Regions from separate parts of the Actinopolymorpha sp. B9G3 genome, predicted to be linked through region 3. Evidence: predicted binding sites of a transcription regulator. Region 3 holds the regulator's gene; each other region holds the start of a gene.

Region 1 (9,997 bases), on a different contig from region 3:
GCCTCGTCCCTTCGATCGTCTGGCCGACCGGCTGCGTCGTTGTGGCTGGGCTCGACCGGCCGCGACCGCCACCGAACCTCTCGCCTGCGTCGGCTGGGTCAGTTGGGCGGCCACGAGCGGCGAAGACCCCGTCGGGTCACGGTCTCCTGCCGTGGTGACCACGACCGGCGCGCCCAGCTGCTTCCCACCCGGCCGGCGACGCTGCTCAGCACGCCTCGCGAGTGCGCGCATCGCGGGTTCCCGCTCCTTCAGGTCACACAGCAAAGGCGTCGCGATGAAGATCGAGGAGTACGTGCCGGCCGCGATGCCGATGAAGAGGGCCAGGGCAAGGTCCTTCAGCGTGCCCGCCCCCAGCAGTCCGGCGCCGACGAACAGGATGCCGGCGACCGGGAGCAGCGCGATGACCGACGTGTTGATCGAACGCACCAACGTCTGGTTGACGGCGAGGTTCGCCGCCTCGCTGTAGGTCGACCGGGCTGACGCGACGAGGCCGCGGGTGTTCTCACGTACCTTGTCGAACACGACCACGGTGTCGTAGAGGGAGTAGCCGAGGATCGTCAGGAGGCCGATCACGGTCGCTGGTGTCATGTCGAAACCGACCAGCGCGTAGATGCCGACTGTGATCACCACGTCGTGCAGCAGCGCGACGAGCCCCGAGATCGACATCCGCCACTCGCGGAAGTAGCCCCAGATCACCACCATCACGAGGCAGAGGAAGACCGCAAGGCTGATGAGCGCCTTGTCGGTGATCTGCCCGCCCCATGTGGGACCGATGCTGGAGTACGCCACGTCGGCGGCCGGAATGTCGAGGGACTCGCCGATCGCCTTGCGTACCGTCGAGATGTCGGCGTTGGTCAGCGGCGGGGTCTCGACGCGGATCTGCCTGTCGCCGACAGCGGTGATGATCGGTTCCGAGGCGCCGGTGACACCCACATCCGCGACGGCCTCACGCACGGGAGCGATGGCGACCGCTGCCGATCCGGAAGAGACCGGCGCCTGGAAGTCGACGCCACCCCGGAACTCGATCGAGAAGTTCAGCCCGCGGAGCAGGACCGCGCCGATGGCGAGCAGGGTGAGTACGACCGATATGAGGTACCACCACCGCCGGCGCCCGATGAAGCCGATCGAGACGTCACCGGTGTAGAGGCGGTGGCCGAGCGTTCCTAGGCGCGACATGTCACGCCTCCTTCGGCACGACGCGTCTGGAGGCACCGGCGCGGTACCTTCCCGCCGAGACTCCGAGGTGGGCCGGATCGAGGCCGGACCACCGATGACCTTCTCCGAAGAACCGGGTCCGGGCCAGGAGTGTGAGCAACGGCTTGGTGAAGGCGAAGACCACCACCAGGTCGACCAACGTGGTGAGGCCCAGGGCATAGGCGAAGCCCCGGACGTTGCCGATCGACAGCGTGTACAGGACGATCGCCGCCAGCAGGGACACCGAGTCCGCCGCCAGGATCGTCCGGCGGGCGCGCAGCCATCCGGCCTCGACCGCGGTGCGCAGGCTCCTACCGTCGCGAACCTCGTCGCGGAGGCGTTCGAAGAACACCACGAACGAGTCCGCCGTGATGCCGATCGCCACGATCAGGCCAGCGATGCCGGCCAGGGTGAGAGTGAAGCCCTGGCCGGACCCGAGCAGGACGACGGCGATGTAGGTCATCCCGCCCGCGACGGCAAGGGACAGGACGACAACCAGTCCGAGACCGCGGTAGTAGAAGAACGAGTACAACACCACCAGGCCGAGCCCGATCGACCCGGCGATCAGACCACCGACGAGCTGGTCGCTCCCAAGCGTCGGCGACACCGCGGAGACCTGGCTGGTCTCGAACGACAGTGGCAGGGCACCGTACTTGAGGACGTTGGCGAGATCGGTGGCCTCCTGCTGGCTGAAGCTACCGGTGATGCTGGCCTGGCCATCGGTGATCGGCTGGACGATCCGGGGGTATGACACGACTTTCCCGTCGAGGACGATCGCGAACTGGTTCAGCGGCTCGGTGAGGTTGACCATCTGGCTGCTGGCCTGGGCGAACTTCTTCGGACCGTCGCCCTTGAGCTTCAGCCCGACCTCCCAGGCGGGCTGGGACTGCGGGAGCTGGGCCGTCGCGTCAGCGATCTCCGTGCCAAGCACCAGGGCCGGTCCGAGGACGAACTTCGCCCGATCCTCCCGGTCGCAGGCGAGCAGCGGAGTCCCGGGGTTGTCCTTGGCCGGTTTGTAGTCCTCGCAGTGGAACGCCAGGAGGGCGGACTGCTGCTCGGAAGTGGGACCGGTCGTGGACACCTGGGTCTCGTTCGTGCCCGGTGGCGCCGGTGCTGGCGTCGTGGGCTCATCCGGATCGGTCGGCGTCACCGTCGGACTGGGTGTCGGCTTCAGGATCGGGGCGATTCGCGGCGCTGCCCGGCTGCGGTTGGCCCCCGAAGGGCTGGGGGTCGGCGTGGCACCTGCCGTGGGTGAGGCGGACGGGCTGGCCGAGGCGGACGGGCTGGGTGACGCCGTCGGTTCCGGTGCCTCCACGCCCGCCGCCTGGACGGCGAGGACCTGGCGGAAGCGCAGCTCGGCTGTCGATCCGACCAAGGCGACGATCTCGTCCTGCCCTACGCCCGGGACCTCGACGATGATGTGGTCACTGCCCTGGGTGGTGACCTCCGCCTCGGCAATGGCACCGACGCGGTTGCGAATGATGTCGACGGCCTCGTTCAGCTTCTCCGGCGTCACCGAGCCCTGGCCGGCGGTCGGCTGCGCCGTCAACGTGATCGAGGTGCCGCCACGCAGGTCAAGTCCGAGCCGGGGCGTCCACACCCCGAGCAGCGCCATTGTCGCGACACCCACGACCAGGGCGAGTGTCACGACACCGACCGCTCGCCACGGGTGCGGCCTCCTGGTTGCCACCTCGGCTCCCCGTCCCCCGAGACCTCAGGACTCCTTGATCGGCCCCTCTGGCGTCGGCGAGCTTCCACTCCCCTTGGCGGAGTCCTCCGACGTCGACTCCGCATCGGCGGTGGAGTCGCCGTCGGTGGGCGAATCCATGATCCGGACGATCGCCTGCCGGACGTGACGGGCGTAGACACCGGGTGCGATCTCGAGGACCACGGCGTCGGCTTCGACCGAGTGGACGGTCGCGAGCAGCCCAGCGCCGGTCATCACCTGCTGTCCGGGCTGGACCTTCTGCTGCATCTCGGCGGTCTCGCGCTGGCGCTTGCGTTGTGGCCTGATCGCGACGACCCAGAACAACACCAGCAACAACACCGGAAGCAGCAGTGCCCAGACGTTGGCGCCGCCGGCGGCTGAACTGAGGAGCATGAGGTCGATCCTTCCCTGGCGCCCTCACGCAGGGCACCTCTCGTGGGTGTGACCACGGCCGTGGCCCCACGGCCATCGGCGGAGTCTAGACGACCGAACGCGGCTCTATGTCGAGTCGTCGCCCGGGTCGTCATCGAACAGGCTCGGCGTCTGCCCGAACGCCGAGTCGGCCGGCACCGCGAGGCCGATCTGGCGCCACGCCGCGGGAGTTGCCACCCGGCCGCGTTGGGTGCGGGCAAGATAGCCGTTGCGGACGAGGAACGGCTCGGCGACCTCCTCGACCGTCTCACGCTCCTCACCGACCGCGACCGCAAGGGTCGACAGGCCCACCGGCCCGCCGCCGAACCGTCGGCACAGGGCGTCGAGGACGGCCCGGTCGAGCCGGTCAAGCCCGTCCTCGTCCACTTCGTACAGCGTGAGGGCGGTCCGGGCGACGTCGTGGCGGACGACACCGTCCGCACGGACCTGGGCGTAGTCACGGACCCGGCGGAGCAGCCGGTTGGCGATCCGGGGCGTGCCCCGGGACCGGCTGGCGATCTCGTGCGCGCCGTCGCCGGCGACGGGGACGTCGAGCAGCTGCGCGGACCTGGTGACGATCTCCTCCAGCTCGGCCACTTCGTAGTAGTCCAGGTGCCCGGTGAAGCCGAACCGGTCGCGCAGTGGACCGGGTAGCAGACCCGACCGGGTGGTGGCACCCACCAGCGTGAACGGCGGGATCTCCAGCGGGATCGCGGTCGCGCCAGGTCCCTTGCCGACCACCACGTCGACCCGGAAGTCCTCCATCGCCATGTAGAGCATCTCCTCGGCGGGACGGCTCATCCGGTGGATCTCGTCGAGGAACAGCACCTCGCCCTCGGCGAGGGAGGACAGGATGGCGGCGAGGTCGCCAGCGTGCTGGATCGCGGGCCCGCTGGTGATCCGGAGCGGCGCGCTGAGCTCGGCCGCGATGATCATCGCCAAGGTCGTCTTCCCCAGCCCTGGTGGGCCCGAGAGCAGCACGTGATCCGGTGGCCGGCCGCGACTCCGCGCGGCTTCCAACACCAGTCCCAACTGGTCCTTGACCCGGGACTGCCCGATCAGCTCCTCGAGCGTGCGCGGCCGGAGCGCGGCTTCGACCGTCGTCTCGTCGACGCGGGCCTCCGCTTCGACGAGGGAGCGCCCACCTGGACGCTCGCCGCCCACGTGATCGCCGTTGTCGGCGTACGAGGTCATCGATCAGCTCCCCGGCAGAGGGTTTTCCCACGGCATGTCATGCCCGGGAGAGCGTACGAAGGGCGGCGCGGAGCAGACTCGCCACCTCCGGCGCCGCGCCTGTCTCGGCCTGTTCCTGCGCCAGGGGTTCCACCGCGTCGAGTGCGGTCTCTGCCTCCCGCGTCGACCAGCCAAGGCCGAGCAGTGCACCGCGGACCTGGACCCGCCACGCGACGGTGCCGCCAGCGGCGGCCGGCACGGGAGTTCCGTTCGCCGCGGCACCCGTACCGGCAGTGGGTGCGCCGAGACGGTCCTTGAGCTCCAACACGATGCGCTGGGCACCCTTCTTGCCGATCCCGGGAACCTTGGTCAGCGCCACCAGATCCTCGCGGGCGACCGCGCGACGCAGGTCGTCGGGCCGGTGCACGGCGAGCATCGCCTGCGCGAGCCTTGGTCCCACACCGCTGGCGGTCTGCAGGAGCTCGAAGACCATGCGTTCGTCGTCGTCGGCGAAGCCGTAGAGCGTGAGCGACTCCTCCCGGACGACCAGACTGGTCGGGACGCTCGCGGTCGCGTCCACCCGCAGGTCGGCCAGCGTGCCCGGTGTCGCACGGATCTCTATCCCGATGCCGCCGACATCGACGACGGCGGAGTCGAGTCCGACAGATGCGACCTTGCCTCGTACGAATGCGATCATCGAGGACCCTTCCGGTGCGGCTCGCCGGCACCTTCGGCGGACTGTGTGGGCTGAACGGTCTTCGTGGACACGGCAGCGGCAGTGTGCCAGCGGGCGCCGACAGCCTCCCGCGCGGCGACGACCGGCGGGCGGCCACGACCGACCGGGCCGCGGCGGTTCTGGCTCCGCCCCGCCGCGGCCTGCCGGGCGGCCTCGATCCGGGCGGCGGCAGGGCCACGCCACAAGTGGCAGATCGCGAGCGCCAGGGCATCGGCCGCGTCGGCCGGGCGGGGCTTGGCGGGAAGGGACAGGATCCGGGTCACCATGTGGGTCACCTGTTCCTTGCCGGCGCGGCCGTTGCCGGTGACCGCCGCCTTCACCTCGCTGGGCGTGTGGAGGGCAACCGGGATGCCACGTCGCGCCGCCGCGGTCAGGATGACGCCACTCACCTGGGCAGTGCCCATCACCGTGCGGACGTTGTGCTGGCTGAAGACCCGTTCGAGCGCCACGGCATCGGGTGTGTGCTCGTCGAGCCAGCTGGCGACCACGCGCTCGACCTCGAGCAGCCGGCCGCCCAGGTCGAGGTCGGGATGGGTCCGCACGACATCGACCGCCAGCAGGCCCAGCCGGCGTGGGTGCTCGCTCTCCACCAGTCCGAGGCCGCAGCGGGTGAGGCCGGGATCGATTCCGAGCACGCGCACTGGTCCTGGACCCTCCGCCTCACCTGCCGCCGAACGTCTGTTCGGGAGGCTATCGGGCCCGCGCCCACGAGGACGTGGCGACGCGCCGGCCGGCCCCGGATCCGCGGGTGACGCCGGCGGGCTCAGGATCGGCGGGTGGCGCCGGCGGACTCAGCCAGGCCAGTCGAGCCGGGGCAGCGGCCCCTGTTCCAACGGCCACCACTGGATGAGTTCGGTACTGGCAACCGTGGCGAGGACCAGAGCCACGACCGCGAGCACCGCCCCGGCCACGACGGAGACCCAGCGGCGACGGAGTACGGCGGAGAGGATCCGCTGGCTCCCATGCTGGACGCCCTCACCCTCGACACCCCACCAGGCCAGCGCCGCGACGACGAGCCCGATGCCACCGGCCACCAGGTCCCAGCGGGGCGTGATCGCACCCGCGTAGAAGAACAGGACAACGACGCCGACGAGGATGCCCGCACCGGTGACGGCGATCGGCAGGGTCAGCGCAGTGACCAGAACCGAACGCACGAAGTGCCACGGCAGTGCCGCGCCGACCGCCACGGGGTCGAGTCCGCGACGCCCCCTGGTCGAGCGCCGCCGCCGGAGGAAGCGGGCCGACCGGTCGACCGTACGGCTGACCACCAGCCAGCCGGTCAACGCTCCGGCCGCGATGAGCGGCACGACGGCGGCCAGGGCCGCGAGGACGGCGAACGCGAGCGTGGTCACGACCCGGTGGGGTCTGACCGGCCCGTGATAGACCGGCCAGGAGGGTTCGGGCGTGCGTTCCTCGGTGTCGGCGGCCTCGCCGTCGTCAGCGTACGGCTCTCCCGGGTCGGCGCCGGAGTCGTACCTGTCGTCGTACCCGTCGTATCCGTCGGCGTGGTCATCGCCCGCGGGCGCGTACCTGTCGTCGGTGTAGGTGTCGAGCGGAGGGGCTTCGGACGCGGCGCCGGCCATGGGTGTGGTCGATCCGTTGCCCAGGTGCGTGTCGGGGATGCCTGAAGCCGGTGCCTGCGACAGTGCGACGGTCCGGTCCGGCGGCGGCTCGCCGGTCTCGAGCCAGCGCAGGAGTGTCGGTGCGCTGGGACGCTCGGCAGGGTCCTTGGCGAAACAGAGTTCGAGAACCGGAAACAGCCAGTCCGGGCAGCCGTCGAGGTCCGGACCTTCGTGCAGGACTCGATAGGCGACAGCCTCCAGTGGCCCCTTGCCGAACGGTGAGCGTCCAGTCGCGGCGTAGGCAACGGTCGCGGCCCAGGAGTGGATGTCCGCGGCCGCCGTGATCTCGGAACCGTGCAGGATCTCCGGCGCGACATAGCCGGGGGTTCCGTAGACCAGACCAGGCACGGTCATGCGGGTGTCGTCGGCGATCTGCGCGATGCCGAAGTCGATGACGACAGCGATTCCGTCATCGAGGAGGACGTTGCCGGGCTTGAGGTCCCGGTGGACGACATCGGCGCCGTGGATCGAGCAGAGCGCGTCGGCGAGGTCACCGGCAAGGTCGGCGAGGTCGGCTCCGTCGAGCGGTCCGTCCCGCTCCACCACCTCGTGCAGGGGTGGTCCGGCGACGAAGTCGGTGACGAGGTACGGCGTGGCAGCCGCGACGTCGGCGTCGAGGACCTGGGCGACGTGGCGGCCCCGGACGCGTGCGAGCACCTGCGCCTCGCGGGCGAACCGCGCCCGCGACTCGCTGTCGCCGGCAACGTGCGGGCGGAGCAGCTTGATCGCGACGACCCGCCCGTCGGTGTCGGTGGCGCGATGGACGACGCCCATCCCGCCCTCGCCGATCCGTTCACGCAGCAGGTAGCCGTCGAGCCGCGTGAACTCGACAGTGGACGCGTCGTCGGTCAGGTCCCGCTGCACGCAAACACGGTAACCGGCCCGCGACGGCTATGTCCGGCGCACGCCACGCCACGCTGATGGCGAGTCGCCAATGCCCGAGTCCGGCGAACCACGCGAACCCGTCGCTAGCCGACCTTCTCCATGATGTCGTCGGACACGTCGAAGTTGGCGTAGACGTTCTGCACGTCGTCGCAGTCCTCGAGCGCCTCGACGAGCCGGAACACCTTGGGCGCGGTGTCCTCGTCGAGCGGAACGGTCACACTCGGGACAAAGCTCGCTTCGGCCGATTCGTAGTCGATGCCGGCGTCCTGCAGGGCCGTGCGGACCGCCACCAGGTCCGACGGCTCGGAGATCACCTCGAACGCCTCGCCGAGGTCGTTGACCTCCTCGGCACCGGCGTCGAGCACGGCGAGGAGTACGTCGTCCTCGGTGAGCGCCTTGCCGTCCTGTTCACGAGGGAGGACGATGACGCCGCGCCGGCTGAACATGTACGACACACTGCCCGCGTCGGCCATCGAGCCGCCGTTGCGCGTGGTGGCGGTGCGGACCTCGCCCGCCGCCCGGTTGCGGTTGTCGGTGAGGCACTCGATCAGGATGGCCACGCCGGCGGGTCCGTACCCTTCGTACATGATCGTCTGATAGTCGGCACCGCCGCCCTCCAGACCCGAGCCACGCTTGACCGCACGGTCGATGTTGTCGTTGGGGACCGAGGACTTCTTGGCCTTCTGGATGGCGTCGAAGAGGGTCGGGTTGCCGGCCGGATCGCCGCCGCCGACCCTCGCTGCGACCTCGACGTTCTTGATCAGCTTCGCGAAGAGCTTGCCCCGCTTGGCGTCGATCACGGCCTTCTTGTGCTTCGTGGTTGCCCACTTGGAATGACCGGACATGGCGGGTAGGCCTCCTTCACGCCGAAGACGCGGTGGTCAGCTCGACAAAGTATCGGTGGACGCGGTCGTCGCCGGTCAGCTCCGGATGGAAGGCCGTCGCGAGCAGGTGACCCTGGCGGACCGCGACGATCCTACCCAGGGCGGGGCCGGAGGCGACCCGGGCGAGTACCTGACAGCCCGGGCCGACGCTCTCGACCCAGGGCGCGCGGATGAACACCGCATGGAACGCACCGTCCAGATCTGCGAACTCCACGTCCGCCTCGAACGAGTCGACCTGCCGGCCGAAGGCGTTCCTTCGGACGGTCATGTCGATCCCGCCGACGGTCTCCTGGCCGGGCGCGCCGTCGCGGATCCGGTCGGCGAGCATGATCATGCCCGCGCAGGTGCCGAAGACCGGCATGCCCGCAGCGATCCGTTTGCGCAGCGGCTCCAGCAGCTCGAACGTCGCCGCCAGCTTGATCATCGTGGTCGACTCGCCGCCCGGGATGACGAGCCCGTCCACGGCCAGGAGCTCCTGGGGACGGCGTACGTCAACGGTCTCCGCGCCGTGCGCCGAGAGGATCCGATGGTGCTCGCGGACATCGCCCTGGAGGGCGAAGACGCCGATGACCGGTGTGCTGACCACTCGTCAACCCTACGGGCCGGCGGTCACCAACCCCGGGTGGCGAGCCGGGCGCTCTCCGGTAGCTCGGCGACGTTGATGCCCACCATCGCCTCGCCGAGGCCCCGGGACACCTTGGCGATCACGTCGGGGTCGTCGTAGAAGGTCGTCGCCTGCACGATGGCCGCGGCCCGCTTGGCCGGGTCACCGGACTTGAAGATTCCGGAGCCGACGAAGACACCCTCGGCGCCGAGCTGGCGCATCATCGCCGCGTCGGCCGGCGTGGCGATCCCGCCCGCGGTGAAGAGGACGACCGGCAGCTTGCCGAGGCCAGCTACCTCCTTGACCAGTTCGTACGGTGCCCGCAGATCCTTCGCCGCGGCGAAGAGCTCCTCCTCGCCGAGGGTCGTGAGCCGGCGGATCTCGCTGCGGATCTGGCGCATGTGCCGGGTGGCCTCGACCACGTTGCCGGTGCCGGCCTCCCCCTTGGAGCGGATCATCGCCGCGCCTTCGGACAGCCGCCGCAACGCCTCCCCCAGGTTGGTCGCGCCGCACACGAACGGCACGGTGAACGCCCACTTGTCGATGTGGTGCGTCTCGTCGGCCGGAGTGAGCACCTCGGACTCGTCGATGTAGTCGACGCCGATCGCCTGCAGCAGCTGGGCCTCGACGAAATGCCCGATCCGTGCCTTGGCCATGACCGGGATGGAGACGGCACTCACGATTCCGTCGATCATGTCCGGGTCACTCATCCGCGCGACGCCGCCCTGTGCGCGGATGTCGGCGGGTACGCGCTCCAACGCCATCACCGCCACAGCACCG
Region 2 (9,997 bases), on a different contig from region 3:
GACCAGGAACGCATGGGCGCCAACTCACGTTCGACGGTCGGCACGGCGACCGACGCCCACACGATGCTGCGGATCATCTTCAGCCGACTGGGCGACCCGCACATCGGCACCTCTGGCGCGTTCAGTTTCAACCTGCCCGACGGCATGTGCCCCGAGTGTGAAGGCATCGGCCGGGTGTCCGCGATCGACATCAACGAGCTCGTCGACGTCGAACGTACGCTCAACGAGGGCGCGATCACCGCGCCGAACTTCCAGGTGGGCTCGTGGTACTGGCAGACGCTCGCCCACTCCGGCTTCGTCGATCCCGACATCAAGCTGAAGGACTACACCCCGCAGCAGTGGGAGGACTTCCTCCACAAGCCCGCCACCAAGGTCAACAACGGCACCTTCAACACCACGTACGAAGGCCTTGTCGTCAAGGTGCAGCGGCTCTACCTCTCCAAGGAACGCGAGTCGATGCAGGCCCACATCCGGGCGTTCGTCGACCGGATTGCCACGTTCGACACCTGCGGCGGATGCAAGGGCGCCAGGCTCAATCCAGCGGCGCTCTCGTCGAGGATCAACGGACTCAACATCGCCGAGTGCTCCGCCATGCAGATCAGTGACCTGGCGGAGTTCGTCCGCGGCGTCACCGACGAGTCGGTGGGCCCGTTGATGTCGACCCTGCGCGAGACTCTCGACTCGCTGGTCGAGATCGGCCTCGGCTACCTGAGTCTGGACCGGGAGTCCGGCACGCTGTCCGGCGGTGAGGCGCAGCGGGTGAAGATGGTCCGGCATCTCGGGTCCAGCCTGACCGACGCCACGTACGTGTTCGACGAACCCACGATCGGGCTGCACCCGCACGACATCGCACGGATGAACGACCTGCTGCTCCGGCTGCGCGACAAGGGCAACACCGTGCTGGTCGTCGAGCACAAGCCCGAGGTGATCCAGATCGCCGACTACGTGGTCGACCTGGGCCCTGGCGCTGGTGCGGCGGGTGGGCAGGTGTGCTTCACCGGCGATGTCGCCGGACTCCGGAGATCGGGGACGCTGACCGGGCAGTACCTCGACCATCGGGTACGCCTGCGCGAGAAGCCACGCCAGTCGCTTGGGCAGCTGTCCATCAGGGGCGCCACCCTGCACAACCTGCGGGACGTCGACGTCGACATCCCGCTCGGCGTCATGACCGTGGTCACCGGCGTCGCCGGATCCGGCAAGAGTTCGCTGATCCACGGCTCCCTGGTCCAGGGTTCACAGCCCGGCCGTGAGGGCGTGGCAGTCGTCGACCAGTCCGCGATCCGCGGGTCGAGGCGCAGCAACCCGGCCACCTACACCGGGGTGCTCGATCCCATCCGCACCTCCTTCGCCAGGGCCAACGGGGTCAAGGCGGCGCTGTTCAGCGCGAACTCCGAGGGCGCCTGCCAGACCTGCAAGGGAATCGGGCTCGTCTACACCGACCTGGCCATGATGGCCGGCGTGGCGTCGACCTGTGAGAAGTGCCAGGGCAAGCGGTTCACTCCGGAGGTCCTCACCTACAAGCTGCACGGCAAGGACATCAGCGAGGTCCTGGCGATGTCGGTGACCGAGGCGCGGGAGTTCTTCGCCAGCGGCGCTCGACAGGCGCGGGTCATTCTCGAGCGCCTCTCCGACGTGGGCCTGGGCTACCTCAGCCTCGGCCAGCCACTGACCACGCTCTCCGGAGGCGAGCGGCAGCGGCTCAAGCTGGCCATCCAGATGGCGGAGAAGGCGACGACGTACGTCCTCGACGAACCGACCACCGGCCTGCACCTGGCCGATGTCGACCAGCTCCTGGCGTTGCTGGACCGGCTTGTCGAGGACGGCAACACCGTCATCGTCATCGAGCACCACCAGGCGGTGATGGCGCACGCCGACTGGCTCATCGACCTCGGCCCTGGCGCGGGCCACGACGGCGGTCGGGTGGTGTTCGCAGGAACCCCCGCCGATCTCGTCGCACAGGGCGACTCGCTCACCGCCCAGCACCTGCGTACCTATCTCGACCTTGTGGCCACCACGTAGTGCCCGGTTGCCCAGGGTGGGTGGGCGGCGACCGGCTGTCCACACGCCGTCGTGTTCGCGTGCGCGTGCGTAGGCGACCGCACGTAGGTCTGGCGCGGTGTGCGGGCTCCGATCAGGGGCGGCGGCTCGCAAGGACGCAGAACTCGTTCCCCTCTGGGTCGGCAAGCGTGACCCAGCTCTCATCGCCGGTTTGGCCGACGTCGGCGTGTCGAGCACCTAGGTCGAGCAGGCGACGGACCTCCTCGTCCTGCTCCCTGTCGGTGGGGTTCACGTCGAGGTGGAGCCTGTTCTTGCTGGTCTTGCCCTCGGGCACGCGCGCGAATGTCAATGTCGGCGGCACTGGACCAGGGTGGTTGGTGGCGTCAGGCACCGTAGCGGGGCCAATAGCGACAATGCCGTCGTCTTCGTCTTGCACCTCGTAGTCAAGGACCGCGCACCAGAACCGGGCCAGACCGTTCGGATCGGCACAGTCGATCGCAAGCTCGGTGAACTTACTGGTCATGTCAGGACCTCCCAGGTCACGTAACGGCTCCGCCAATGAGACTTCTAGCCTCGGGAGGCTAGATGGCCCGGTATTGGTCGCGGATCCCAGGGAGTTGCTGGAAGCCAGCTGAGGAGTAGGTGGCGACGGCACCGACATTGGAGCTCGCGGTGCAGACGATCGCGCTCGACGAGCCCAGCTCCTGGAGTGCGGCCGCCGCGGCGACGGTGATCGCCTTGCCGTAGCCCTGACCGCGATGTTCCCGGTGCACGCCCATCGGCTCGAGCAACCCGGGCTTCCCCGGACCGGCCGACCACACCGTCACCGCGGCAACCGCGTTGCCCCGGTCGTCGTACGCGACCAGACACCGGGCGTCGGCGTACGGCAACCCGGCCGCCATCGCGTGCCAGCGCTCGTCCGTGAACGTCGACCTGTCGAACGACGCCCGCTGTACGGCGGCCCGCACGTGCGCCTGCTCCGGCCCGACCACCTCGATCCGCACGTCTGGGTCCTCCACCGGCCGCGTGAGGTCGCGGCGCAGCGGTGTCCGCGGCTCGTCGGAGTTCCAGCCGGCTTCGAACAACAGATCTTGGACCAGTGCGCCCAGTGGCGCTTCGACGTTGACGGTCCCCTCTCCCAGTACGCCGCACCCCGGCTCGGTCACGTCCCGGGCCAGCTGTTGCGCCAGTTCCCCGTCCCGCCGAGCGTCTGGCGCGATCGTCAGCCGCAACAGCTGGGGACCGTCAAGCAGCCCGACGGCGAGAATCTGCCCGTCCCGGCTCCAGGTCCGGACCGCCGCGGCCGTCGCCTCTGCGCCGAACCGCCAGAACCAGCCCAGGTCGCCCGGATGCAGTTGCATCGGCGCCCCGTCGTCCTGCCACTCCCGCAGCACGCCCACAGCCTCGCTCAGCCCGTCGACTCTCGGCTCGTCCCGCACAATCGCCATCCGCCGATCACACACCACCGGCTCGACAGTCCGCGCCTGGTTTCGGCCGTCCGGCGTGGTGTGGTCGGGCTCAGAGCGCCAGCCGTGCCGGCTCGAAGCCCTGGCGTTGGCGCAGCACGCTGCTGGGGTAAGGGCGGCCAGCTTGTGTCGCAAGCGGTTCGCTAGCCGGACGTCGCGTCGCGTTCGTTTCTTTGGGCGAGGCTCTGGGCTTGCCCTGCGTGTATGTCGCTTACCCATTCCCAGCCGGGCTTGGCCGATGGGCCGATCCGCGGGTCATCGGGAGCATGGCCGTCACGCAGGGCTTGCACGTACGCGCGGTCCTGTTCGATCCGTGCGCGTACCTGATCAGCTCCGACGACGGACCCATGACCGGGGATGAGGACATGGACGTCGTCCGCCACGTCCTCGAGCAGCCGCAGCCCAACGAGGTAGTCCTCGATCGGGTCATTGGTGCTGTTGAAGTCGTCGAGCATCGGAATGAAGACATCGGACAGCATGTCGCCGGCGACAAGAACACCGCGTTCCTCGATCAACAGTGCCGCATGGCCCGGGGCATGCGCCGGATGCTCGATGATCCGGACTCGAGGGCCATCCCAAGGAACCTGCGCAGTTTCGGCAGGCAGAGCGGTGATGAGGCCGAACGGGTCCAGCGGTATCTCCTCGGCGATTTCCGGCGGTAACCCGTCGGCGACGCGGGCCTTCCAGTCCGCGTTCGACCGCAGATCTCGCATATGAGCCGCGCAGCGGGCTGTGCCGTATCGGGGCGCTTCGCCGAGTTCGGCGTGCCAGAGCACGTGATCCCAGTCAGGATGCGTCGAGAAGCCTGCCGCGACGGTCTGGCGCCACTCGCGAAGGTCGTTCGCGAGGCAGGTCATTTCATCGCCTGTTATCCCGGGGTCGATGAGTAACACGCCGGCCCTGCCCTGCACGACAACGGTGTTGTTCTGGAGCAACTCGCTCTGGTGGACCAACACACCTTCCGCAACCTGCGTCAGCATGGGGCTCCTTCCGCTTGTGCTTCCTGGTGTCGATCCTCACGCATGTGGGTTGATCTCGGCTGTGGTGAGGTCGGCGAGTCGTTGTGCGGTGTTGAAGTGGGGGGTGAGCCGGTTCTTGGTCAGGGCGAAGGAGGTGCCGGTGGCGGTGTCGGCGTAGACGTAGCTTCCGCCACCACCGACCCAGCCGAACGTGGTAGGTGTCTGTTCCGTGCGAGTACCGATCCGGCCGAGCGGATAGCCCGGGGCCAGCCGCGCATGGTTACCGAAGACCTTGGGTCGATCACTCAACATGAGAGAGATATGCCTGCCGCGGCGTGCAGGCCCGCTTGGGTCACAGGTCGCCGGTCAGTACGGCTTTGCCGGTCTCGCCCTCGAAGGGCACTGAGGCGTGCTCGTGGACGATCTTCCAGCTGTCGTCGAGTTTGCGGAGACAGCTGGTCGCGCGTACCCACATGCCGACTTCGGTGCCGTCGAGCATCGTGCCGCTGATCCGGACCAGGAAGTGGCAGAAGGCGAGGTCGGCGTTCGCCGTGATCGTCAGGTCGCGGATCTCGTGGCCGATGCCGGTGCGGTACGCCGCGAGCCACTCCCGCTTTCGCGCTGTCGACTCGGCGCCACGATGGGCGAAGGGGGCGACGGCATCGAACACCACGACATCGGCGTCGTTCGCGGCGGCCAGCGTGGTGGCGTCCTTGCCGGCAAGTGCCTGCGTGCGGGTCTCGAACAGCTCGCGGATCTCGGCTTCGGCGTTCGGGTCGTTCGTTCTGTGCATGGGGGACACTCCCTTCAGGACTGGCCGAGTTCGCGGCCGAGTGCGTCGAGCCAGTCGCCGGTGCCTTGTTGGCGCCACTCGGGCTGTTCCTGGTCGTCGAGGAAGGTGTCCTGTTCGGTGAGCACCAGGTGCGTGCCGGTGCCGTTGGAGACGAACTCCACGGTGGTCACCGACACGGTCGCCAGCACACCGCGGCCGTACAGCAGGGTGGTGTAGACGATGCGCTCGTCGGTCAGGATGTCGCGGTAGACCGACTCGGCGACGATCTCTGCGCCGTCGTCGGTGCGTCCGTGGGCGGCCTCGGCGCCACCGACGCGGAAGTCGAGGGTGTAGTCGGCGTCGTCGGCAGCGAACCACTTCGCCTTCGTGTCGCGATCGGCCCAGGCCGCGAAGACCTGTGCGGGCGAGGCGGAGTAGGTCCGCTCCAGCGTGAACGTGCTGTGTTTCACCGAGTGCTCGGTCATGATCTGGGCTCCTTCGAGGGGTCGTCCGGGGGTGTGGTGGTCGTGGTGTGGTCGGCCGCGCTCTCGCCGAGGACGTCGCCGAGGCGATCGAGGCGGTGCTCCCATGTCGTTCGCTGGAGGCGCAGCCACTCCTCGGCGCGCCGCAGGCCTGATGGATCGATCTGGCAGGTGCGGACGCGTCCGGCCTTCTCCGATCGGACCAGCTCGCTCGTCTGGAGTACCTGCAGGTGCTGGACCGTGGCCGCGACCGTCACGCCGAGGAGGCGCGCCAGCTCACTCACCGTCGCCGGGCCGCGGGTCAGGCGCTGGATGATCGCCCGGCGGTTGGCCTCGGCGAGAGCGTGGAACACCCGATCCGCGGCCGCCGACTCATGGTTAAGCATGCACTTAACCGTAGGGGTGACCCTCCAGAAAGTCAAGTCTTCGCTTAAGCTTTTGCTTTCGGCTCGACTGGGCACGGACTTCAGTCGCGGGCATCGGTGTCCGGCCATCGCCCCCTCGAGGTAGGCCTGCCGTGGCGTGAGGTCGCCGAGGGTCCGGGTGGCCGGATCGTGTTGTAGAGCTGGCGGTTCCTACGTGGGGTCACGCCAGAAAGCTTGGCGCAGTAGAGATTGACACCATCGAACGTACGTTCGATGATGGAGTGGTGGCTGGTTCTGCGCAGGGACGCACCCTCGACGTCGTACGCACGTCGGCAAGCCAGCCTGCCGTGGCCGAACGCACCGGATCGAAACCCGGCATCGCGGACCACAGTCGGGCGAGGCGCAACCGTGCGGCGGTGGTGGAGGAGCTGCGGGCCGAGCTCGCGGCCCGCCCGGCGACTGCCACGGGATCCGGCCGGGCGGTGCCCACCCTCCCCGCGCTCCCGGCCTTCGGCGACCTGCTGCCAGAGCGGGGACTTCGCCGGGGCGCGAGCTATTCGGTCCAGCGTTCGGCGATGCTCACCATGGCGCTCCTGGCCGGAGCGTCCCGGGCGGGCTCCTGGTGCGGGATGGTCGGGATGCCCGGTTTCGGCGCGGAAGCCGCGGCCGGGCTGGGCATCGACCTCACCCGGGTCATCCTGGTCCCGGCGCCGGGACGACAGTGGCTCAACGTTGTCGCGACCCTGGTCGACGTCCTCGACCTCGTGGTCGTCCGCCCACCTGCCCGCCCCTACGACGCGGAGACGCAGCGGCTGGCCGCCCGAGTACGCGAACGCGGCGCCGTCCTTCTCGTCCAACGCCCGGACTGGCCGGGATGCGAACTGCGGATGGCGATCACGTCGAGCACCTGGCACGGCCTCGGCGCCGGGCACGGGCACCTGACGTCTCGCGAGGTGACCGTCGAGGCGACGGGGCGGGGCACCGGCGGGCGACGTCGTACGACCCGGTTGTGGCTGCCCGACCGCGCCGGGGACGTCCGCGTCGCCGGACCGGCGGATCGCGCCGACCTCGCTCCGCTCACCGAGCTTGCTGAGCTTCCCGACCTTGCTGACCGTCCCGGTCGCACCAGCCTCCCTGGCCGCCGGTGGGAGCGCGCGGGATGAACGCCGTACGCACGATCGTCGTCTGGTTCCCCGACTGGCCGGTGACTGCTGCCGGGCGAGACGCCGGGCAACCACCGGACGCTCCCCTCGCGGTCCTCGACAAGGGGCAGATCTTCGCCTGTTCGCACGCCGCGCGCGCGCATGGCGTAAGACGCGGGCTGCGGGTCCGCGAGGCGCAGGCGCGGTGCCCTGACCTGGTGACGTTGGCGTACGACCCGGCTGTCGACGCCCGGGAGTTCGAACCGGTCGTCGCCGCGATCGAGGCCCTCGCCCCTGGCGTCGAGGTCATCCGACCAGGGCGGTGCGCGCTCGCGGCCAAGGGGCCGAGCCGCTACTACGGCGATACGTTCGGGCAGATCCTGCGTACGCACCTCGAGGAGGCCGGCCACAGCTGCGTGATCGGGATCGCGGACGGGCCGTTCGCGGCGGAGCAGGCGGCGCGGCTGGCCGAACGCTCCGGCGAACGGGAGCTGGCCTTCCCGCCCGGGGAGTCCGCCCGCTGCCTCGCCTCGCTCCCGGTCGACACACTCGACCGGCCCGAGCTCGTCGACCTGCTGCGCCGGTTGGGTATTCGTACGTTGGGTGCGTTCGCCGCGCTGCCCGCCCGACAGGTGCTGGCCCGGTTCGGCAACGACGGTGTCGCCGCGCACCGGCTCGCCGCCGGCCGTGACGACCGACCGCTGGCGACGCGGCGGCCGCCGCCCGAGCTGGCGACGGACGCCGCGTTCGAGCCGCCGGTCGAGCGGGTCGACCAGGTGGCGTTCGCGATCCGCGGCACCGCCGAACGCCTGGTCGCCGGGCTCGCCGAACGCGATCTGGTCTGCACCTGTCTCCGGGTCGAGATCGACACCGAACGCGACGAACCGCGCAGCCGGCAGTGGCGGCATCCGCGGTGGTTCAGCGCGGCCGATGTCGTCGACCGGGTGCGCTGGCAACTGCAAGGGACCAGCACTCGTGCGTCCGACACCTCGGCCGCGACGTCGGTAGGCGGAACATCGGTGGGTGGCGGCTCGACCGGCGCAACCGGCTCGGATGGATCGGATGGATCGAGCGGATCGGGTGGCGGCTCGGGCGATGGCAGACCAACCGAGGAACTGACCTCCGGTGTCGTACGCGTCCGGCTGATTCCCGACGACGTGGCCCCAACCGGGGCGTACCAGGACGGTCTGTGGGGCGACCAGGCACCCGACGAACGCATCCACCGCGCCTTCACCCGGGTGCAGAGCCAACTCGGGCACGAAGCGGTGGTGACCGTCGTTCTGTCAGGAGGGCGGGCACCGGCCGAACGCATGACGTTGGTGCCGTGGGGCGACGACATCGCACCTGCCCGCCCGACCGGGCAACCGTGGCCGGGGCATCTCCCGCCTCCTGCCCCGACCACGGTCCTGGCCACGCCCGAACCCGTGCGGGTCCTCGGTGCGACCGGCCACCTGGTCGAGATCAGCGAACGCGGTGCCTTGTCGGAGGACTGCCGCCTGCTCGAGCGGGACAGCTCTGACAACTCGGTCATCACGGGCTGGGCGGGTCCCTGGCCGGTCGACGAGCGCTGGTGGGATCCGGTGGCGGCCAGCCGCTGCGCGCGATTCCAGGTCGCATGCGCTGACGGGCGGGCGTTCGTCCTCCGGTACGAAGCCGGCACCAGGTCCACCGCCGACCCCCTCGCCAACAGCATCAGCAGCGTCTCTGGCTTCAACGGCCATTCTCCCGACGGGACCACTTCCTCTGGGAACAATGCCAGCAGCATCCCTGACGCTGACGCCCGCTCCAGCACCGGAAAACCCAGTGCGGGCACGAGCGCTCGGGGTACCACGGCCTCCCACGTGCAGGACGCTGAAACCGGCCGATGGTGGATCGAGGCCTGCTATGACTGAGCTCCTCCTTCTCTCCACCTCGCGCGCCGCTCATGATCATGCGTCACTTTCAGGGCTTTTTCGGCGTGAAGAAGCCCTGTTTCTCACGCATGATCATGAAGCCGCCCCCGGATTCACCGGCCGACCCATCCGAGGGCGGCACTGATGGGCTGGGACAACCCGCAGGTCCCGTGGTCAGAGCTCGAACGCAAGCTCTCCGGCCGGCGACGCCCCGGTGGTCCGCCACCACACGCCGACGGCGGCGACAGCCCGGCGTGGACCTCCGTACGTCCGCCGTATGATCCGCCGCCCGAGGACCGTCCGCAACGCCCCGACGGCCCGGTCGTTCCGTACGCCGAACTCCACTGTCATTCCAACTTCAGCTTCCTCGACGGTGCGAGCCATCCCGAGGAACTCGTCGAGACCGCCGTCGCGCTGGGCCTCCAGGCGCTCGCACTCACCGACCACGACGGTCTTTACGGTGTCGTACGCATGGCCGAGGCCGCCGAGCTCGCAGGCTACGACCTCGCCACCGTCTTCGGCGCCGAGCTCTCCCTCGAGCTTTCCCAACCGCAGAACGGCATTGCAGACCCGGAGGGCAGCCACCTCCTGGTGCTGGCGCGCGGCGAGGAGGGTTATCACCGGTTGGCCGGCGCCATCACCGAGGCGCAGCTGCGCGGTGGAGAGAAGGGACGCCCCACCTACGACCTCGAGGACCTCGCGGCGCGCGCGGACGGCGAGTGGGTGATCCTCACCGGCTGCCGCAAGGGCCTGGTCCCACGCGCCCTCGAGCACGGCCCCGCCTCCCTCAGCAACACCCGCACCCTCAGCAACACCGGCACCCTCGGCACCCTCAGCGTCCATGCCGGCAGAAGCCGAGGCCACGCCGACGGCATGACCGCCGCCGACCGCGAACTCGACCGGCTCATCACGTTGTTCGGC
Region 3 (9,997 bases):
GCGCCGTCCTCGACCGCACGCATGAACTCGTCGGAGACCCGCACGGAGTTGTTGGCGTTCTGGTACTGCACCGAGTGGATGTCGGCTCCGCCGAGGTCCATGTCGAAGCCGGCGTCACGAAGCGCGCGGATCTTGTCCTCCTCGCGCGCCTTCGTCTCGATGAACTCCTCCACGTCGGGGTGGTCGACGTCGAGGATCACCATCTTCGCCGCGCGCCGGGTCGCCCCGCCGGACTTGATGGTCCCGGCCGAGGCGTCCGCACCGCGCATGAACGACACCGGCCCGGACGCCGTGCCGCCGGAGGAGAGCAGTTCGCGGCTGGCACGGATGCGGGAGAGGTTCACACCCGAGCCGGAGCCGCCCTTGAAGATCAGGCCCTCTTCCTTGTACCAGTTGAGGATCGAGTCCATCGAGTCGTCGACCGCCAGGATGAAGCAGGCGCTCACCTGCTGCGGCGACGGCGTGCCGACGTTGAACCAGACGGGGCTGTTGAAGCTGAAGTACTGGTGCAGCAGCATCCAGGTGAGCTCATGGTCGAAGATCTCGGCGTCTGCCGGAGTCGCGAAGTATCCGTGCTCCTCGCCTGCCTGTCGGTAGGTCTTGACCACCCGGTCGATGAGCTGTTTCAGGCTCTGTTCCCGCTGCGGGGTGTCGACGGCACCCCGAAAGTACTTCGTGGTGACGATCGTCGAGGCGTTCACCGACCAGAAGTCGGGAAACTCCACGCCCTTCTGGCTGAAGACGGTCTCGCCGGTCTTCCAGTTCTGCTGTACGACGTCACGGCGCTCCCAGGTCACCTCGTCGTAGGGGTGCGAACCGGGCTTCGTGAAGACCCTCGAGATCTTCAGCCCCTTATTCGTACGTCCCCTCGCCCCCCCGCGGGTTGAGCCGCTCACCGTCTCCGTCATGCTGCCTCTCCTTGGTTCCTTCTGGTGTGTTGGTGTTCCTGGTCCGGACGCTTCCCCTCGCCTGCCCAGGAACGGGTCTGTGGCGAGCCGTTCTCCACCTGGTCCCGTTCGGCCGTCGTGGCCCTGCTCCTAGGGGTGGGCGGATTCCCGCTCGGGTGTGGGTTCGGGAACCGTCTCGGCCCGCTCGGCGCGCAGAAGCGCGATCTCGGTCTCGAAGTCGGACAGGCTCCCGAAGCTCCGGTAGACACTTGCGAACCGCATGTAGGCGACCTCGTCGAGTTCCCGCAGCGGACCGAGGATCGCGAGCCCGACTTCGTGCGACGGAACTTCGGCCGAACCGCTAGCCCGGATCTCGTCCTCGACGCGCTGTGCGAGGAGCGCGAGGGCATCTTCGTCGACGGGCCGTCCCTTGCACGCCTTGCGCACACCGGCCGCGACCTTGTCCCGACTGAACGGCTCGGTCACTCCGCAGCGCTTCACCACGGCGAGGGTGACCTGTTCGACGGTCGTGAAGCGACGCTCGCACTCAGGGCACTGGCGACGGCGCCGGATCGCGGTGCCGTCGTCGGTCGTACGACTGTCGACGACGCGACTGTCGAGGTGTCGACAGAAAGGGCAGTGCATGACGCGCGCTCCTCGGGGTCCAGGCGGCGGTGATCAGATGATCGGGCCCTGCCGTCAAGATCTGCCCGACATGTCCTGGTTCGGGGCCCAGATCGCGCTTCTCCTGGGGATGAGACTGTGGATTCCCTGGGGAGAACCTGTGGGCTTCGAATCACAACCTGTGGACGACTTACAGCTCTGTAACTACCATATCTAGGGGTACCGTACGTCGGTCGCCAGACCCATGCAAGCTTCGACGCGCCGGCGACACTCCTCTCCCCGCGTCGCTGCAGGTCAGGTGGCGCAAGGCGGGACAGAACCCGCGATAGTCGGGCGTGTCGCCGGCCAGACCTTCGGGGCGGCGATGTCAGCCACCGGAACGAACTGGGACCACGAGTGACTGGCCCATCTCCAGGTCACCGGCACTCGTCAGGCCATTGAGCCGGGAGATCTCCTCGACCGTGGCCCGGATGTCGGCATCAGGATCCACTCGTGCGGCGATCTCCCACAGCGTCTGCCCTGGCGCCACCGTCACCGTCCTGGTCCGGACCGACTGACCACCGTCAGAGCCCGCGTCGGCGGCCGACGCGCCCTGCAACAGGACAACCGAGCCGAGGACGCCGAGCGCGAGGAAGACCAGCGTCATCACCAGAACGGCGACCCGGCCCCGCCGGGTCAGGGTGACCGGCGCCTGCACGGGCTCACCCGCCACCAGCCCTCGATGACACGCCCGCACCAACCGCGGCCGTGGACCGCGCCGGGCTCGCGCCGGAGTGCGCTCGGCGGCGGCCCTGCGGGGGACCGCCTCGAGCCGTCCACTGCCCGACAGTGCCTCCGGGAGGTGGGGCGCGCCCGCCCGAGAGGTCCGCCGGGAACGGAACTCGTCGATGTGCACGACTGGCGCACTGCTGCTCATGTGCCGACCTCCTACGGCGAGGGAACGAACCTCGACCTTGCTCGACGTCGAACGACTGTTCGATCGAACGTCTGGACGATTTTCTACACCACCCCACCGACAGCCCGCCAGACCGCAGGGTCGAAAATAGGTTCGAGGCCACAGGTTCTCCCATAAGAGAGGACCAGCCCCGCCCACGTCGGCCAGGCAGACCCCCCATCGGCCGGGTGGGCGCGACCGGCGTCCTGCACGGTCCGCGACACGCTCGCGACACGCCGTCGAACAGATGTTTGAAAGTGGATGGCGGAGGCCCTACGCTCCTCGATGTGGGCACCCGGCGGGAACCCGGGAGCCCTTCCTGGAAACCCTCGGAAGGAGAACACCGCTATGCCCAAGCGGAAGAAGTCCGATCGCGACTCCTCCACCGCGGCCGTGCGCGAACTGCCCGACGGGCCGCCGGACGCCACCGGCCTCACGCCCAGGCAGCGCCGAATCCTGGAAGTCATCCGCGAGTCGGTCGAAAACCGGGGATATCCACCTGCCATGCGCGAGATCGGCGAGCTCGTCGGTCTGACCTCGTCCTCATCGGTCGCCCACCAGCTCCGCGTCCTCGAGACCAAGGGGTTCATCCGGCGCGACCCCAACCGACCCCGCGCGCTCGAGGTCTTGTTCCCCGACACGCACCGCCGGGCCGTCTCGAGTGCCCGGATGACGACGTACGACGAGACCGACAGCGGTGACGCTCATCCCACGCCGGCGTTCGTGCCCGTGGTAGGCCGGATCGCCGCCGGTGGACCGATCCTCGCCGAGCAGGCTGTCGAGGAGATCATGCCGCTCCCCCGTCAGCTGGTGGGCGAAGGTGAGCTGTTCCTGCTCAAGGTCAAGGGAGACTCGATGGTCGAGGCGGCCATCTGCGACGGCGACTGGGTGGTGGTTCGCCAGCAACCCACGGCCGAGCTGGGCGAGATCGTGTCGGCGATGATCGACGGTGAGGCCACCGTCAAGACCTACAGCCGGCGCGGCAAGCAGGTCTGGCTGCTGCCGCACAACCCGGCCTATGAGCCGATTCCTGGAGACGACGCCGTGATCCTCGGTAAGGTCGTCGCGGTCCTGCGGCGCGTCTGACCTGTCAGGGTGCCGCGCACACCACCTGACGACCGGGAGCAGCATGACAAACTCCACGACGGGGACCGACGCGACGTCAGGAGCTGACCGCGCGCGGTCCGCTGTCCCGCACGATCCACCGCCGGCGAAGGAGCCGTTGGCCCCGAACGACGGCAAGAGTCTGGTCGTGGAGGTCGAAGGGATGCGATGGGCACGCATCCCCCTCCAGACTGAACTCTTCGCCCGCGGCGACGACGTGCCGACCCGCGTGACGGCCTACGTCCGCGATGCCGCGCGCCATGTCGCGGAGAGTCCCCACTTCAGCGGGGTCTTCGAGGGACCGTGGTACGTCGTGGTGAGCGAGAAGATCGTGGCGATCTCGCAGGGACGGTCCTACTTCACCTGGGAGATCGACCCGGGACCCGCGGCCAGGGTCCTCTCCCGGCTGGTCCAGCGCACGCCGCACGGCATCGGACTCGGCAGCCCTTGGACGATGCAGCTGGCGATCAACGAGGCGGGCCTTCCCAGGATCCTGGCAGCGGCAGCAGCCAGTGTCGTCGGCAAGGCCGTCCGCCAGCGCGGATGGTTCTACGTCGTGGCCGGGCACCGGGTCAACGCGATCGACGGCCCGACGTCCTATTCGGCGTTCCCGTCCAATGTCTCGGCGAAGCTTCCGCCCAAGGACCCTGGCAAGGTGGCCACGGCCATCACCGACGCCGTGACTGCCCAGCTCCCCGAGGACATCGCCGGGACGCTGGCGGGCACCGTCGTCATCGACTCCAACGACCTCGGCCGTGACGTATTGGGACACGACACCGATCGCCGCCCCGGCTTCTTCTGCGAACTGTTCCGGGACAACCCGTTCGGTCAGGGCCGCCAACAGACCCCGATCGCGATCTGCGTACGCATGCCGGACTGATCAGGCGTCGCGGGCGGCGCGCAAACGCTGCAGCGCTCCGACGGCGACGTCGCGGTCGGGCGTGAACCACATCGGTGGCAGTGACGCCCGCAGGAAGCCGCCGTAGCGGGCCGTGACCAGCCGGGGATCGAGCACGGCGACCACCCCGCGGTCGGACGAACGCCGGATCAGCCGGCCGACGCCTTGGGCGAGCAGCAGTGCGGCATGGGTCGCCGCCACCGCCATGAAGCCGTTGCCGCCGGCCTCGTCGACGGCGCGCTGCCTGGCCGAGGCGAGCGGGTCGTCGGGACGCGGGAACGGAATGCGGTCGATGACCACGAGCTGGCAGGTGTCGCCCGGCACGTCCAGTCCCTGCCAGAGCGACAAGGTGCCGAACAACGACGTCCGCGGCTCGTCCACGAACCGGCGATGCAGCTCCGCCAGCTGCCCCTCGCCCTGGCAGAGCACCTCGAGGCCGAGGCGTTCCCGAACCGCTGCCGCGGCGTCCTGCGCGGCGCGGCGGGACGAGAAGAGGCCGAGTGTCCCGCCGCCCGAGGCCTCCATGAGCTGTGCCAGCTCCTGCAACGTGCGCTCCGAGATGCCACCACGCCCCGGCGGCGGCAATCGTCGAGCGACATAGAGGATCGCCTGCCGGCCGTAGTCGAACGGCGAACCGACATCGAGCGCACGCCACGGCAAGGGTTCCACGACGTCCGTGCCCGCCGCCGCGGCCGGGTCGGTGGAAGCGCCGCCGGGTTCTGCGTTCGCACCGCCTGTGTGACGGCCAGCCGCACGTCCTGACCGGTCTCCGTCTGGGCGGTCACCTTCTGGGCGGTCACCTTCTGGGCGGTCACCTTCTGGGCGGTCACCTTCTGGGCGGTCACCTTCTGGGCGGTCACCATCCGGCCCGTCACCTGTTGGCTGGTCGCCTACCGGTTCGTGGCCTTCCGGCGGATCAGGGAGGCGGTCGACCGGTCGCAGGCCCACCGACCGAGCCGCCGCGTCGAAGTCGCCGCCCAGCTTCAACGTCGCCGAGGTGAGGATGCACGTCCGCTCGGCCATCAGGTGCACCCGCAGCAGGCCCGACACGGACAGCGGCGCCACACACAGTTCAGGCCCTCCACGTTCGCGTTCGGCCACCCACACGACGTCGTGGGGCGACATCGCCGCGATCCGATCGGCGATGTCACGGACCTGTTCGACGTAGGCCCGCGCCTGGCGGCGTCCCGACTCCTTCTCGGCATCGCCCCCCGGGTCCTTCTTCTCCCCAGGGAACGCCGACCAGGCCGCACGTGCACTGTCACGGACAAGCGCGACCGCCGCGGCGAGCTCGCCACCCAGGGACTCCACCCGACCGAGCGCCGCAGAGGCGAGGGCGGTGCGCAGGGTCTCGCCCGCGTCCTCCAACGGATCGGCTTCGCCGCCGTCGCAGAAGGACCGGGCCCGGCGCGCCGCGCGCTGCACCATGCCGGGCGCCAGCTCCGCCGACGCCGTGCTCGTGACCCTGGCGGCCAGCTCGTGCGCCTCGTCGACGATCGCGACGTCGTAGTCGGGCAACACGGGGACGTTCTCCAGGGCGTCGATCGCCAGCAGTGCGTGGTTGGTGACGATCACGTCGGCGGCCAGCGCACGCTCCCGGGCTCGCTCGGCGAAGCACTCGTCGCCATAGGGGCAGCGCTGTGCGCCCAGGCATTCCCGCGACGACACGGCCACCTGCGCCCAGGCGCGGTCCTGGTGGGTCGGCGCCGCGTCGCGGTCGCCGTTGCCGCCGGTCTGTGCCTCGTTCTTCGCCCAGTTCCGCAACGTCAGGACCTGCCGGCCGAGCGGCCCCGTGTCGACTCTCTCGACCAGGGCTCCCTGCTCGTCGGGTACGCCGTCACGAACCCGGTGCAGACAGGCGTAGTTGTGCCGTCCCTTCAAAATGGCGTACGACGGTCGCCGGCCGAGCCGCTTCTCGATCGCATCCACGAGCTGGGGAAGGTCACGGCCGACCAGCTGCGCCTGCAGCGCCAGCGTGGCCGTCGCCACCACGACCGGGCGTCGCTCGCCCCCACCCGGATGCAGGAACGCCGGAACGAGATAGGCGAGGGACTTCCCCGTACCCGTTCCGGCCTGCACGACCAGGTGTTCACCACGCTCCATCGCGCGCGTCACGGCCTCAGCCATGACCACCTGTCCGGGCCGCTCGGTGCCGGCGAGCGCGGTCACAGCGTCCTGGAGCAGCTCACGCACGCGGGGATCCGGCCGGTCCGACGTCGATGGCGGGGCGTCGCGGGAATCCCGCGCTGGTTCGGCCATCCCGCGAGGTTATACCGCCCGGGTTCCCCGCCGGCGGCCCCTCATGTGGTGGGATTTGCCCATGACCTACGACGCCGTACCGCTGATCCCCCGCGCGGTCCTGTTCGGCAATCCGACGTACGCCACCCCCACCGTCTCCCCCGACGGCACCCGGCTGGGCTACCTCGCTCCTGACGAGGGCGTGCTCAACGTCTGGGTCGGCCCGGTCGACGAACCGGACCAGGCGATGCCGGTGACACGTGATCGCGGCCGCGGTATCCGGGTCTTCGGCTTCTGCCACGACGACCGGACGTTGTACTACCTGCAGGACGAGGGCGGCGACGAGAACTGGCGCCTGCACCTGCTCGACCTGGAGTCCGGCGCCGAGCGGTGTGTGACGCCGTACGACAACGTGCAGGTGCGGGTCCTCGGCCACAACCGCTGGCACCCGACCACGATGCTGCTCGCCATCAACAGGGACAGGCCTGAACTCCATGACGTCTACCGCCTGGACCTCACCAATGGCGAACTGGAGAAGATCCGGGACAATCCCGGCTACGTCGGCTGGCTCGCCGACACCGATCTCACCATCCAGGGTGCGGCCTCGGTGACCGAGGACGGCGGTGTGGTGTTCTTCCTCGCCGACGAGGATGGCGAGTTCCATTCCTGGCTGGAGGTTCCGGCCGACGACGCCAACACCACCAGCCCGGTCGGGTTCTCCCGCGACGGCACCACGCTTTACCTCGTCTCCTCTCTCGGCGCCAACGCGGCCCGGCTGGTGAGCGTCGACCTCGCGACGGGCAAGGAGACTGAGCTCGCCGCCGATTCCGCGTACGACGTGGACGGCGTGGAGTTCGACCCGGAGACCCGCGTGCCGCAGGCCGTGATCTTCGACAAGGATCGCAAGTCCTGGACGTTTCTGGACGAGGCGTACGGCCAGGCCGTCGAACAACTCCGGAGCTCCCTCGGCATCGACGGCGAGCTCGGCATCAACCGCACCGAACGCGACGACCGGCTCTGGATGGTGTCGGTCATGCCGTCCGACGGCCCGGTCCGCTTCTACCTGTACGACCGGTCGACGGGCGGGCTCCGGTTCCTGTTCGCGCACAAGCCGGACCTCGGCGGGTACGCCCTCGCGCCCATGGAGCCGTTCGCCTTCACCGCGCGCGACGGCCTTGAGATCCACGGCTACGTGACGTTCCCGCCCGACGTCGAACGCGAGCACCTTCCCGCGGTGCTCAACGTCCACGGCGGTCCATGGGCGCGTGACGCCTGGGGCTACAACGCCGAAGCGCAGTGGCTCGCCAACCGCGGCTACGCATGTGTGCAGGTCAACTTCCGCGGGTCGACGGGCTACGGCAAGGCGTTCGGGAACGCCGCCGACAAGCAGTGGGGCCGCACGATGCACACCGACCTGCTCGACGCCATCGAACACCTCGGCGGGCAGGGGTTCATCGACCCGGACCGGATCGGGATCATGGGCGGTTCCTACGGCGGGTATGCCGCACTGGCGGGTGCCGCCTTCACACCCGACGTGTTCCGCTGTGCGGTCGACATGTGCGGCCCGTCCAACCTCCTGACTTTGCTGGCCGCGGTCCCGCCGTACTGGAAGCCGATGGTCGCGATGATGTACGCCAAGGTCGGCGACCCCGAGACCGAGAAGGACATGCTCTGGGAACGCTCCCCCCTGTCCCGGGTCGAGGACATCTCGATCCCGGTCCTGGTGGCGCAGGGTGCGAACGACCCGCGGGTCAAACAGGCCGAAGCGGAGCAGATCGTGGAGGCCCTGAAGAGCAAGGGCGTTCCGCACGAATACCTTCTCTTCCCGGACGAAGGGCACGGCCTGGCCCGGCCGGAGAACCGCGAGGTCTACTACGCGGCGGCCGAGCGGTTCCTGGCCGAGCACCTGGGCGGGCGTTCGGAGGGCTGAGCCAGCCTCCCAGCGCGTGGTCCCGGTTGCGGACCCACTACGCCACTCCGGCCGCCAGACCGCCATCCGGCCGCCCGTGTGACGGCCCACCACGCGACACCGCCTGCCCGGCCGCCATCTGCCCGACCGCCATCTGTCCGCCCGCGCGACGCCCACCACGTGCCCCCGGCTGCCTGTCCGCCCGCGCGACGCCCGCCACGTGCCCCCGGCAGCCTGTCCGCCGTGCCACCAGGCGCGAGGCCGGGGTTCCGAAGCGGATGGACTTGAAAACCCGGTAAGAAACTGATCGCACAAGCGGCGCGACTTGCCCGGATCGGGCATGGTGGATGCATGTCGTCTGCGTACTCGCCGCTGCCGGACCGGCGCGGTGCCGGCAACCGCTTCGGTGATCCCGGCGTCGCCGGTCTCAAGATTTTGGTCCTGTTGGTCGGGTTGATGTGGGCGAGCGAGTTCCTCGACACGTTCCTCGGCGGGGCGCTCGACGGTTTCGGCATCCAGGCGCGTGACTCCGACGGCCTGATCGGCATCGCCGCCGCGCCGTTCCTCCACGCGGGCTTCGGCCACCTGATCTCCAACACGATCCCGCTGCTCATGCTCGGCGCGATCATCGCCGCGAGCGGCGCGGCCCATCTGCTGGGCGTGACCGTCGTCGTGGCGCTGGTGAGCGGGATCGGCACGTGGCTGACGTCGCCGCCCGGCTCGATCACGGTCGGCGCCAGCGGGATCGTGTTCGGCTATGCCACCTACCTCATCGTGCGGGGTATCTTCAACCGCAGCCTGGGCCAGCTCCTGATCGGCATCCTGGTGGTCGTCTTCTGGGGCGGTGCGCTCCTCAGCGGGCTCCTACCCCAGGCCGGGATCTCCTGGCAGGGACACTTCTTCGGCGCCGTCGGCGGCCTCATCAGTGCGTGGTTGCTCGGCGGTTCTCCACGGCGTACCACGTCTCCCCGCTCCACCAGCTGGGGCGCGTCCTAGCCACGTGACGGGGCGGTAGGCATGCACCGCCCGTCGTCTCCACCGCAGCACGTCACCCGCGTCGTTCCTGCATGGGCGGGCGCGGCCGATCGGCGACAACCCTCACCCGGCGGCGAAGCCGGTCAGGGCGGCCGCGAGGCCTGGGTTGACCCGGGCGCGCAGCCTGGTGCCTTCGGGGGTGTGCTCGATCTCGAGTACCTCGCCGTGCTCATGGACCTTCGCCACGATGTCGCCGCGTGCGTAGGGAACGAGCGCACTGACCTCGACCTCTGGGCGCGGGAGTTCGGTCCCAATCGCTTCCAGCAGTTCGGCGATGCCGTGTCCGGTCCGCGCGGAGACAATGACCGATCGCGGGACCAGCGTCTGCAGCCTGGCCAGCTCCACCGGGTCGGCGAGGTCGGCCTTGT

What was found. Region 3 encodes LexA, which represses DNA repair genes until DNA is damaged. Its sites were predicted from a motif close to TCGAACANNTGTTCGA; they were not measured.
Region 1: ruvC (crossover junction endodeoxyribonuclease RuvC) is a predicted target of LexA. The motif match lies at 5,893-5,908, and genes of this name have one in related genera.
Region 2: imuA' (DnaE2-dependent mutagenesis accessory factor ImuA') is a predicted target of LexA. The motif match lies at 6,301-6,316, and genes of this name have one in related genera.

The regions. Positions count from the first base shown of each region.
Region 1 is NZ_JBEEAB010000017.1:16,112-26,108, forward strand. It holds gene secF (protein translocase subunit SecF) at 1-1,176, opposite strand, end outside; gene secD (protein translocase subunit SecD) at 1,178-2,884, opposite strand; gene yajC (preprotein translocase subunit YajC) at 2,909-3,295, opposite strand; gene ruvB (Holliday junction branch migration DNA helicase RuvB) at 3,401-4,507, opposite strand; gene ruvA (Holliday junction branch migration protein RuvA) at 4,545-5,183, opposite strand; gene ruvC (crossover junction endodeoxyribonuclease RuvC) at 5,180-5,857, opposite strand; gene ABNF93_RS25180 (serine/threonine-protein kinase) at 6,014-7,708, opposite strand; gene ABNF93_RS25185 (YebC/PmpR family DNA-binding transcriptional regulator) at 7,813-8,574, opposite strand; gene pdxT (pyridoxal 5'-phosphate synthase glutaminase subunit PdxT) at 8,591-9,199, opposite strand; gene pdxS (pyridoxal 5'-phosphate synthase lyase subunit PdxS) at 9,223-9,997, opposite strand, start outside.
Region 2 is NZ_JBEEAB010000006.1:275,852-285,848, forward strand. It holds gene ABNF93_RS13715 (ATP-binding cassette domain-containing protein) at 1-2,019, shown strand, start outside; gene ABNF93_RS13720 (VOC family protein) at 2,132-2,521, opposite strand; gene ABNF93_RS13725 (GNAT family N-acetyltransferase) at 2,580-3,446, opposite strand; gene ABNF93_RS13730 (MBL fold metallo-hydrolase) at 3,608-4,444, opposite strand; partial or broken gene ABNF93_RS13735 (hypothetical protein) at 4,481-4,747, opposite strand; gene ABNF93_RS13740 (YybH family protein) at 4,776-5,216, opposite strand; gene ABNF93_RS13745 (SRPBCC domain-containing protein) at 5,231-5,680, opposite strand; gene ABNF93_RS13750 (ArsR/SmtB family transcription factor) at 5,677-6,063, opposite strand; gene imuA' (DnaE2-dependent mutagenesis accessory factor ImuA') at 6,327-7,205, shown strand; gene ABNF93_RS13760 (DNA polymerase Y family protein) at 7,202-9,076, shown strand; gene ABNF93_RS13765 (error-prone DNA polymerase) at 9,221-9,997, shown strand, end outside.
Region 3 is NZ_JBEEAB010000002.1:565,045-575,041, reverse strand. It holds gene ABNF93_RS05730 (vitamin B12-dependent ribonucleotide reductase) at 1-908, opposite strand, end outside; gene nrdR (transcriptional regulator NrdR) at 1,038-1,532, opposite strand; gene ABNF93_RS05720 (LysM peptidoglycan-binding domain-containing protein) at 1,879-2,427, opposite strand; gene lexA (transcriptional repressor LexA) at 2,794-3,531, shown strand; gene ABNF93_RS05710 (hypothetical protein) at 3,575-4,429, shown strand; gene ABNF93_RS05705 (ATP-dependent DNA helicase) at 4,430-6,706, opposite strand; gene ABNF93_RS05700 (S9 family peptidase) at 6,768-8,615, shown strand; gene ABNF93_RS05695 (rhomboid family intramembrane serine protease) at 8,946-9,590, shown strand; gene hflX (GTPase HflX) at 9,693-9,997, opposite strand, start outside.